Regions from separate parts of the Streptomyces sp. NPDC002935 genome, predicted to be linked through region 1. Evidence: riboswitches for the same ligand, from Rfam matches in the RefSeq annotation. Region 1 holds a riboswitch; the other holds the start of a gene.
The links. A riboswitch is a leader RNA that binds a small molecule or an ion and turns the genes downstream of it on or off. The one in region 1 is predicted to bind cobalamin.
Positions count from the first base shown of each region.

Region 2: linked by a shared signal. The riboswitch ahead of metE (5-methyltetrahydropteroyltriglutamate--homocysteine S-methyltransferase) and the one ahead of ABZX90_RS15385 (ribonucleoside-diphosphate reductase subunit alpha) in region 1 are both predicted to bind cobalamin.

Region 1 is NZ_JBEXNW010000010.1:867-5,869, forward strand. It holds gene ABZX90_RS15370 (GntR family transcriptional regulator) at 1-224, shown strand, start outside; gene ABZX90_RS15375 (DUF3311 domain-containing protein) at 554-835, shown strand; gene mctP (monocarboxylate uptake permease MctP) at 832-2,442, shown strand; cobalamin riboswitch at 2,653-2,802, shown strand; gene ABZX90_RS15385 (ribonucleoside-diphosphate reductase subunit alpha) at 2,937-5,003, shown strand, end outside.
Region 2 is NZ_JBEXNW010000011.1:157,042-162,044, reverse strand. It holds gene ABZX90_RS17385 (CbtA family protein) at 1-418, shown strand, start outside; gene metE (5-methyltetrahydropteroyltriglutamate--homocysteine S-methyltransferase) at 492-2,810, opposite strand; cobalamin riboswitch at 2,974-3,207, opposite strand; gene meaB (methylmalonyl Co-A mutase-associated GTPase MeaB) at 3,340-4,323, opposite strand; gene scpA (methylmalonyl-CoA mutase) at 4,320-5,003, opposite strand, start outside.

The sequences.
Region 1 (5,003 bases):
CCGAGGTGTACGACGTCCATCTCGCCGAGGCCGAGGAGACCATCGAGACCTCGCTGGCGACCCCGCGCGAGGCCGGACTGCTCGGCACCGACGTGGGTCTGCCCATGCTGATGCTCTCCCGCCACTCGCTCGACCGGCAGGGCGAGCCGGTGGAGTGGGTGCGGTCGGTGTACCGGGGAGACCGGTACAAGTTCGTCGCCCGCCTCAAGCGCCCGCAGGACTGAGCCACGTCGGGTGGCGCACGCGCGGGGCGGACACTCCCGTACCCGCGCGGGGCGGACTCCGTACCCGCGCGGGACAGACTCTCCCGTGCCCGTGCCCGTGCCCTTGCCCGTGCCCGTGCCCGTGCGCCGTGCGCCGTGCCGCCCGACGGTCCGGACGGACCGTCAGAATCCGTGCCCGCGAAAGGGGTTCAGCTCCTGCTGGGGCGCTGTGCGCGCCCACACGAACCCTCCACACCCGGCGTCCGGACGGGGGTGTTCCCTAAAGCGGAACCGTCGCCTAGATTGCCTGCGCGTTGCTCAGGTGATCGATGAGGGGACGGAGCCGACCCATGTCAGACCTGCCCGAAGTGAAACCACCGGTGGTGACACCGGTCCGTGTGGTGATCGCCCTCTGCCTGCTCGCGCCCTTCGTGGCGATGCTGTGGGTCGGCTCCTACACGAAGACCGACCCGGCCTTCATCGGCATCCCGTTCTTCTACTGGTACCAGTTGCTGTGGGTGCCCCTGTCCACGGTACTGACCGTGACCGCGTACCAGCTGTGGCGGCGTGACCAGCGCGCCCGCGCCGCCGCCTCGGCCTCCGCCTCCGCCGAGGGAGGTGCCGGAGCATGAACGACGGTGTGAACGGCGTCGCCCTCGGCGTCTTCGTCTTCTTCTTCCTGGCCGTCACGGTCATGGGCTTCCTGGCCGCACGCTGGCGCCGGGCCGACAACGAACACAGCCTCGACGAATGGGGCCTGGGCGGACGGTCCTTCGGCACCTGGGTGACCTGGTTCCTGCTCGGCGGCGACCTCTACACCGCGTACACCTTCGTCGCCGTACCCGCGGCGATCTACGCGGCGGGCGCCGCCGGCTTCTTCGCCGTGCCGTACACGATCCTGGTCTACCCGCTTATCTTCACGTTCCTGCCCCGCCTCTGGTCGGTCTCCCACAAGCACGGCTATGTGACGACCTCGGACTTCGTGCGCGGCCGCTTCGGTTCCAAGGGCCTGTCCCTCGCCGTGGCCGTCACCGGCATCCTGGCCACCATGCCGTACATCGCGCTCCAACTGGTCGGCATCCAGGCCGTCCTCGACGTGATGGGCGTGGGCGGCGGCGACAGCACCAACTGGTTCGTCAAGGACCTCCCGCTCCTCATCGCCTTCGGTGTGCTGGCCGCGTACACCTACTCCTCGGGCCTGCGGGCCCCCGCCCTGATCGCGTTCGTGAAGGACACCCTGATCTACATCGTGATCGCGGTGGCCATCATCTACATCCCGATCAAGCTGGGCGGCTTCGACGAGATCTTCAAGGCGGCGAGCGACAAGTACACGGCCGCGGGCGCCGGCGGGATCGTCCCCGCCGAGGCGGGCCAGTGGACGTACGCCACCCTCGCGCTCGGCTCGGCGCTGGCGCTGTTCATGTATCCGCACTCGATCACCGCGACGCTGTCCAGCCGCAGCCGCGAGGTGATCCGCCGCAACACCACGATCCTGCCGCTGTACTCGCTGATGCTGGGCCTGCTCGCCCTGCTCGGGTTCATGGCGATCGCGGCCGGTGTGAAGGTGCAGAACGGCCAGCTCGCCATCCCCCAGCTCTTCGAGAACATGTTCCCCGACTGGTTCGCGGGCGTGGCCTTCGCCGCTATCGGCATCGGAGCGCTCGTCCCGGCGGCCATCATGTCCATCGCGGCCGCGAACCTCTTCACCCGCAACATCTACAAGGACTTCATCAAGCCGGACGCGACCCCGCGGCAGGAGACCCAGGTCTCCAAGCTGGTCTCGCTCCTGGTGAAGGTCGGTGCGCTGGTGTTCGTCCTGACCATGGACAAGACCGTCGCGATCAACTTCCAGTTGCTCGGCGGCATCTGGATCCTGCAGACCTTCCCGGCGCTGGTCGGCGGGCTGTTCACCCGCTGGTTCCACCGCTGGGCACTGCTGGGCGGCTGGGCGGTCGGCATGCTCTACGGCACGATCGCCGCCTACGGGGTGGCCTCGCCGACCCAGAAGCACTTCGGCGGCAGCTCGAAGGAGATCCCCGGCATCGGCGAGATCGGCTACATCGGCCTGACGGCGTTCGTCCTGAACGTGGCCGTGGCCGTCGTCCTCACCTTCGCCCTCAGGGCGTTCAAGGCCCCGGACGGCATCGACCAGACGTCGCCCGGGGACTACACGGCCGACGCGGGAGACCCGGGGGTCGAGACGGAGCTCCCGCCGGCCACCGCGGACGCGAGCCACTAGCCACTGATTGCGAAGGAAGCGACAGCGCCGTACGACGGGCCGCCGGGCGGGAACCGGCGGCCCGTCGCCGTGCCGGGCGGGCACGGCGGGGCCCTCGCGCTCGGCCCGACGACCTCCGGCCGCTCACCTACGAGTTGACGCTCCACCACACTCCGTAGCGCTCCCCGACACCCTCCGGACACAACATGTGGGGGCACTCCCGAAGCCCGACACAAGATGTATGCTCATGGTCGCTGTCACCGCAGGGGAATCCGGTGCGAATCCGGAACTGTCCCGCAACGGTGTACTTGTGTGTGTTCGCGTACCCACGTGCCCGCACTCGCGTCAGTCCGAGGACCTGCCGACAGCGCGCCCCGGCCGTCCGGCCCGGGTGCCGACGACGTCCGGGCCTCGTGGAATTGGGCCGGTGGACGCGGTGCGCTGCTGCCCAGAAGCGCTCCCGTGTGCCCCGCTCCTTCCCGCAAGGCCCCGTGCCGAGCGAGGGAGAGCCCCACGTGACCATCGCGCCAGCCGATCCGGCTTCAGTGACCGCGCAGCAGGCCCCGGTGGAGACCGACGGTCCCGGAGCCGTGTTGTTGCGGACCCTGACGGACCTCACCGCCGACCTCACCGACGCCGACCCCGGCCGGGTCGCCGCCGCGGCGCTGCGCGGCCGGTCCGCCCGCGCCGACGAGGCCGAGCTGCGCGAACTGGCCACCGAGGCGGCCGCCGGTCTCATCTCCGAGGACCCCGTCTACTCCCGGCTGGCCGCCCGCCTGCTCACGATCGGCATCGCCGCCGAGGCCGCCTCCCAGGGCGTCACGACCTTCTCCGAGTCGGTCGCCGTCGGCCACCGCGAGGGCCTGATCGCCGACCGCACGGCCGCGTTCGTCCGGCTGCACAGCGCCCGCCTCGACGCGCTGATCGACGTCGAGGGCGACGACCGCTTCGGCTACTTCGGGCTGCGCACCCTGCACAGCCGCTATCTGCTCCGGCACCCGATCACCCGGTCGGTCGTCGAGACGCCCCAGCACTTCATGCTCCGGGTGGCGTCCGGCCTCGCCGAGGACGACACGGCCCGCTCCGTGGACGAAGTCGCCGCGCTCTACCGGCTCATGAGCCGCCTCGACTACCTCCCCTCCTCCCCCACGCTGTTCAACTCCGGTACGCGGCACCCGCAGATGTCGTCCTGCTACCTCCTCGACTCCCCGCTGGACGAGCTGGACTCCATCTACGACCGCTACCACCAGGTGGCGCGCCTGTCGAAGCACGCGGGCGGCATCGGCCTGTCCTACTCCCGCATCCGCTCGCGCGGTTCACTGATCCGGGGCACCAACGGGCACTCCAACGGCATCGTCCCGTTCCTCAAGACACTCGACGCCTCGGTCGCCGCCGTGAACCAGGGCGGCCGGCGCAAGGGCGCGGCCGCGGTCTACCTGGAGACCTGGCACTCCGACATCGAGGAGTTCCTGGAGCTGCGCGACAACACCGGTGAGGACGCCCGGCGTACGCACAACCTGAACCTCGCGCACTGGATCCCGGACGAGTTCATGCGGCGGGTGAACGAGGACGGCGTCTGGTCCCTCTTCTCCCCCTCCGACGTGCCGGAACTGGTCGACCTGTGGGGCGACGCGTTCGACGCCGCGTACCGCAAGGCCGAGGAGGCGGGTCTCGCCAAGAAGACCATCCCGGCCCGCGATCTGTACGGCCGGATGATGCGCACCCTCGCGCAGACCGGCAACGGCTGGATGACCTTCAAGGACGCCGCCAACCGCACCGCCAACCAGACGGCGGAGCCGGGCCACACCGTCCACTCCTCGAACCTGTGCACCGAGATCCTGGAGGTCACGGACGACGGGGAGACGGCGGTCTGCAACCTGGGCTCGGTCAACCTGGGCGCGTTCGTGGTCGGCCAGGACATCGACTGGGAGCGGCTCGACGAGACCGTGCGCACCGCGGTCACCTTCCTCGACCGTGTCGTCGACATCAACTTCTACCCGACCGAGCAGGCGCGCCGCTCCAACGCCAAGTGGCGTCCGGTGGGCCTGGGCGCGATGGGTCTCCAGGACGTCTTCTTCAAGCTGCGGCTGCCCTTCGACTCGCCCGAGGCCCGCGCGCTGTCCACCCGGATCGCCGAGCGCATCATGCTCGCCGCGTACGAGGCCTCCGCGGACCTCGCCGAGCGCCCCCAAGCACCTTCGACAGGCTCCGGTGCAGGGGGGACCCCCATCGGCCCGCTCCCCGCCTGGGAGAAGACCCGTACCGCCCGTGGCGTGCTGCACCCGGACCACTTCGACGTCGAGCTGAACTGGCCGGAGCGCTGGGCGGCCCTGCGGCAGCGGATCGCGGCGGTCGGCATGCGCAACTCGCTGCTGCTCGCGATCGCGCCCACCGCCACCATCGCGTCCATCGCGGGCGTCTACGAGTGCATCGAGCCGCAGGTGTCGAACCTGTTCAAGCGCGAGACGCTCTCCGGCGAGTTCCTCCAGGTCAACTCCTACCTGGTGGCCGAGCTGAAGAAGCTCGGCGTGTGGGACGCGCAGACCCGTGAGGCGCTGCGCGAGTCCAGCGGCTCGGTGCAG
Region 2 (5,003 bases), on a different contig from region 1:
CGTCGTGCCGTTCCTGAAGTACCCGGCCAATCCGCCGTCGGTCGGCGACCCCGACACCATCGGCAAGCGGACCACGCTGTACTTCCTGATGATGGTGCTCAGCGTGCTCCTGGCGATCGGCGCCACCATCCTCGGCAAGCGCCTGGCGCCCAGGCTCGGCACTTGGTACGCGACGGTCGCCGCGTTGGCCGCCTTCGCCGTCGTGATCGGCCTGGCCTACGAGTTCCTGCCCGTGATCAACGAGGTGCCGCGGGACTTCCCCGCCACCCTTCTCTGGCGCTTCCGGCTCTCCGCCCTGGCCATCCAGACCACACTGTGGGTCGGATTCGGCCTGGTCTTCGGCGAGTTGGCCGAGCGGATGCTCAATCCCAAGCCCGCGACAGTCCCGTCCGGGCGCTCGGTTCCGGCCGCGAACTGAATCCTGCGGGACACCAGAGGGGCCCTCGGAACCATCCGGGGGCCCCTCTCGCGTTGTGCGGACCTCCACCGTGTCAGGACCCCGAGAGTTCCCCGCGGACGGTGTGGGCGGCGGCGACGAGGTTCTCCAGTGAGGCGCGGGTCTCGGGCCAGCCGCGGGTCTTCAAGCCGCAGTCGGGATTCACCCACAGCCGTTCGGCGGGGATGGCCTTCAGCCCGGCCCGCAGGAGTTCGGCGGCCTCCTGGGTGCTCGGAACGCGCGGGGAGTGGATGTCGTACACGCCGGGTCCCGCCTCGCGCGGGTAGCCGTGCGCGGCGAGTTCCCGCGCGACCTGCATGCGGGAGCGGGCCGCCTCCAGGCTGATGACGTCGGCGTCGAGATCGTCGATGGCCTGGACGATGTCCCCGAACTCGGCGTAGCACATGTGCGTGTGGATCTGCGTGTCCGGGCGGACTCCGCTCGTGCTGAGCCGGAACGCCTCCGTGGCCCACGCCAGGTACGCCGGTCGGTCGGCCGTGCGCAGCGGGAGTGTCTCGCGCAGCGCGGGTTCGTCGACCTGGATCACCGAACTCCCGGCCGCCTCCAGGTCGTTCACCTCGTCCCGCAGGGCCAGGGCGACCTGGCGGGCGGTGTCACCGAGGGGCTGGTCGTCGCGGACGAAGGACCAGGCGAGCATGGTGACCGGCCCGGTGAGCATGCCCTTGACCGGGCGATCGGTCAGCGACTGGGCGTACGTCGTCCAGCGCACCGTCATCGGCTCGGGGCGGGAGATGTCGCCGACCAGGATCGGCGGGCGGACATAGCGGGTGCCGTAGGACTGCACCCAGCCGTACCGCGTCGCCAGGTAACCGGTGAGCTGCTCGGCGAAGTACTGGACCATGTCGTTGCGTTCGGCCTCGCCGTGCACCAGGACGTCCAGACCGGTCTTGTCCTGGAAGGCGATCACCTCCTGGATCTCGGCCTTGATGCGCTCCTCGTAGCCGACCGTGCCGATCCGGCCCGCGCGGAGATCGGCGCGCGCGGTGCGCAGTTCGCCGGTCTGCGGGAAGGAGCCGATGGTGGTGGTCGGCAGCAGCGGGAGACCGAGGTGGGCGCGCTGGGCCGCTACGCGCTCGCCGTACGGCTGGGACCGGCGGCCGTCGGCCTCCGTGACGGCGGCGGCGCGGGCCCGGACGGCCGGGTCGTGCGTGATCGGCGAGTTCGCCCGAGAGGCCAGGTCGGCGCGGTTGGCGGCGAGTTCGGCCGAGATGCTGCCGGTGCCCTGGGTGAGCCCCTTGGCCAGGGAGACGACCTCGGCCGTCTTCTGACGGGCGAAGGCGAGCCAGCGCAGGATCTGCGGCTCGATGTCCCGCTCCGGGGCGGAGTCGAGGGGCACGTGGAGTAGGGAGCAGGAGGCCGACACGTCGACCCGGTCGGCCAGCCCGAGCAGGGTGCCGAGGGTGGCCAGGGACTTCTCCAGGTCGTTCACCCAGATGTTACGGCCGTCGACCACACCCGCGACCAGGCGCTTGCCCGGCAGTCCGCCCACGGCGGCCAGGGCGTCCAGGTTGGCGCCGGCCGCCCCGGTGAAGTCCAGGGCGAGTCCCTCGACCGGAGCCTTGGCCAGTACCGGCAGCGCGTCGCCGAGCCGGTCGAAGTACGAGGCGACCAGGAGCTTCGGCCGGTCGCGGAGACCACCCAGCTCGCGGTAGGCCCGTGCGGCGGCGTTCAGTTGGGCCGGGCTGCGGTCCTGGACGAGCGCGGGCTCGTCCAACTGCGCCCACTCCGCGCCCGCCGCGCGCAGGTCGGCGAGGACTTCGGTGTACACCGGCAGCAGCCGGTCGAGGAGGGTGAGCGGGTCGAAGTCCGCCGGCGCGCCCGGGGCGGGCTTGGCCAGCAGGAGATAGGTGACCGGACCGACCAGCACCGGGCGGGCGCTCAACTCAAGGGCGAGTGCCTCCTCCAACTCGGCTACCTGCTGGGTGGAGTCGGCCGTGAAGACGGTGTCCGGGCCCAGTTCGGGCACCAGGTAGTGGTAGTTCGTGTCGAACCACTTCGTCATCTCCAGCGGTGCCACGTTCTGGGTGCCACGCGCCATGGCGAAGTAGCCGTCCAGGGCGTCCACTTCGACAGCGGCGCGGTGGCGGGCGGGAATCGCACCGACCATGACGGTGGCGTCGAGGACGTGGTCGTACGTGGAGAAGGCACCCGTCGGCACCTCGTCGATACCGGCGTCGGCCAGCGACTGCCAGTTCCCGCGACGCAGTTCCGCGGCGGTGGCGCGCAGGGCGTCGGCGGTGACACGGCCCTTCCAGTAGCCCTCGATCGCCTTCTTCAGTTCCCGGTTCGGGCCCTGACGGGGGTAGCCGTACACGGTGGCCCGTGCTGCCGCGGCTGCGGGCTTGGTGGTCACGGAGATCTCCTTCGCGAGATGAATCCCTGAGATCCCGGCACCGGGACGAGAGCGCGAAGGGGTGACGAACCGGACGGAGGCAACCCCGCGCCGTTCAGCGCGGTCGTCCGCCGATCTGTACGCCGACCGCCCACGAGGTCACCGGGATGTCCGCGCACGAGTCGGTTGTACGCGGGCAGTCGGCAGGTCTTCGGACTCGTGGACACGGCTCGTCGTACCGAGGTCGTACGAGACACCTACTGGCCGTCGCTTCCCAGACCCCGTTCATCGGGCCCAGTGCGTTTGACGGCGGTCGTTCCCACTCACCGCTGCGGGGCAGTCCCGGATTTCCACCGGGTTCCCTCTTACGACGCATCCCGTCTGGCGGACGGGGCGAACCAACTGCACCGGCCAGCCTACGGGGTGGCACGCCGGAAGGGGGCGACATGTGCGGATCGACCAGGACACCGGCACCTTCATCCCGTATTCGGTGGCGGAATGACCGGGCCTGAACGGTGGCAGGGTGTCACCCCGCCACCGCCCGAGCGGTTCAGGAACCCGCGCCGCCGAACACCTTCAGAATCCGCTCCGCCGCGAGCGTCGCCGTCAACCCGCCCTCCCGCACCTGTCGTTCGAGGTCGGGTGCGAGCGCCCGTACGGCCTGGTCGGCGTGCAGACGGCCGAGGAGTTCGTCGCGGACCATCGTCCAGGTCCAGTCCACCTGCTGGTCACGGCGCTTGTCGGCGAGACGGCCGGTCGAGTCGAGCAGGGTGCGATGCTGTTCCAGGCGGTCCCAGACGGTGTCCAGACCGGCCGACTCGCGGGCGCTGCAACTCAGCACCGGAGGCGTCCAGGCGGCGTCCTTGCCGTGCATCAGCCGCAGGGCGCCGGCCAGTTCACGCGCGGCGGACTGCGCGTCACGCGTGTGCGGGCCGTCCGCCTTGTTGACGGCGATCACGTCGGCCAGCTCCAGGACGCCCTTCTTGATGCCCTGAAGCTGGTCCCCGGTGCGGGCCAGCGTCAACAGGAGGAAGGAGTCGACCATGTTCGCGACGGCCGTCTCCGACTGGCCGACACCGACCGTCTCCACCAGCACCACGTCGTAGCCCGCCGCCTCCATCACCACGATCGACTCGCGGGTCGCCTTGGCGACCCCGCCGAGCGTTCCGGCGGTGGGGGAGGGGCGGATGAAGGCGGCCGGGTCAACGGCCAGCCGCTCCATACGGGTCTTGTCGCCCAGGATCGAGCCGCCCGTACGGCTGGAGGACGGGTCGACGGCGAGCACCGCGACGCGGTACCCGAGCGAGGTCAGCATCGTGCCGAACGCGTCGATGAACGTCGACTTGCCCACGCCCGGCACCCCGCTGATGCCGATCCGCCGCGCCTTCCCGCTGTGCGGGAGCAGCTCGGTCAGCAACTCCTGCGCCAGCGCCCGGTGCTGGGGCCGGGTGGACTCGACGAGCGTGATGGCGCGGGCCACGAGCGCCCGCTTCCCGTCGAGCACACCCTTGACATAGGTGTCGAGTTCGATCACAGGGCGTGCCCGAGACCGGTGGAGAGCCGCTGGACGAGGTCGTACGCCGCGTCCGGGATCACCGTCCCGGGCGGGAAGACGGCCGCCGCGCCCATCTCCAGCAACGTCGGCACGTCCTGCGGCGGGATCACCCCGCCGACCACGATCATGATGTCCTCGCGGCCCTCCGCGGCCAGCTCCTCGCGCAGCGCCGGTACGAGGGTGAGATGCCCGGCGGCCAGCGACGAGACGCCCACGATGTGCACGTCCGCCTCCACCGCCTGGCGGGCCACCTCGGCCGGCGTCTGGAACAGCGGGCCGACGTCCACGTCGAAGCCGAGGTCGGCGAAGGCGGTAGCGATCACCTTCTGGCCGCGGTCGTGACCGTCCTGGCCCATCTTGGCGACGAGGATGCGCGGGCGGCGGCCCTCCGACTCCTCGAACGCGTCCACCAGCGTGCGGGTGCGGTCCACGGACGGGGACTCCCCTGCTTCGTTGCGGTACACGCCGGAGATCGTACGGATCTGGCCCGCGTGCCGCCCGTACACCTTCTCCAGGGCGTCGGAGATCTCCCCGACGGTGGCCATCGCGCGGGCCGCGCGCACCGCCAGTTCCAGCAGGTTGCCCTCGCCGCCCGCCGCTCGCGTCAGGGCGTCCAGCGCGTCCTGGCACGCCCGCTCGTCGCGCTCCGCGCGCAGCCG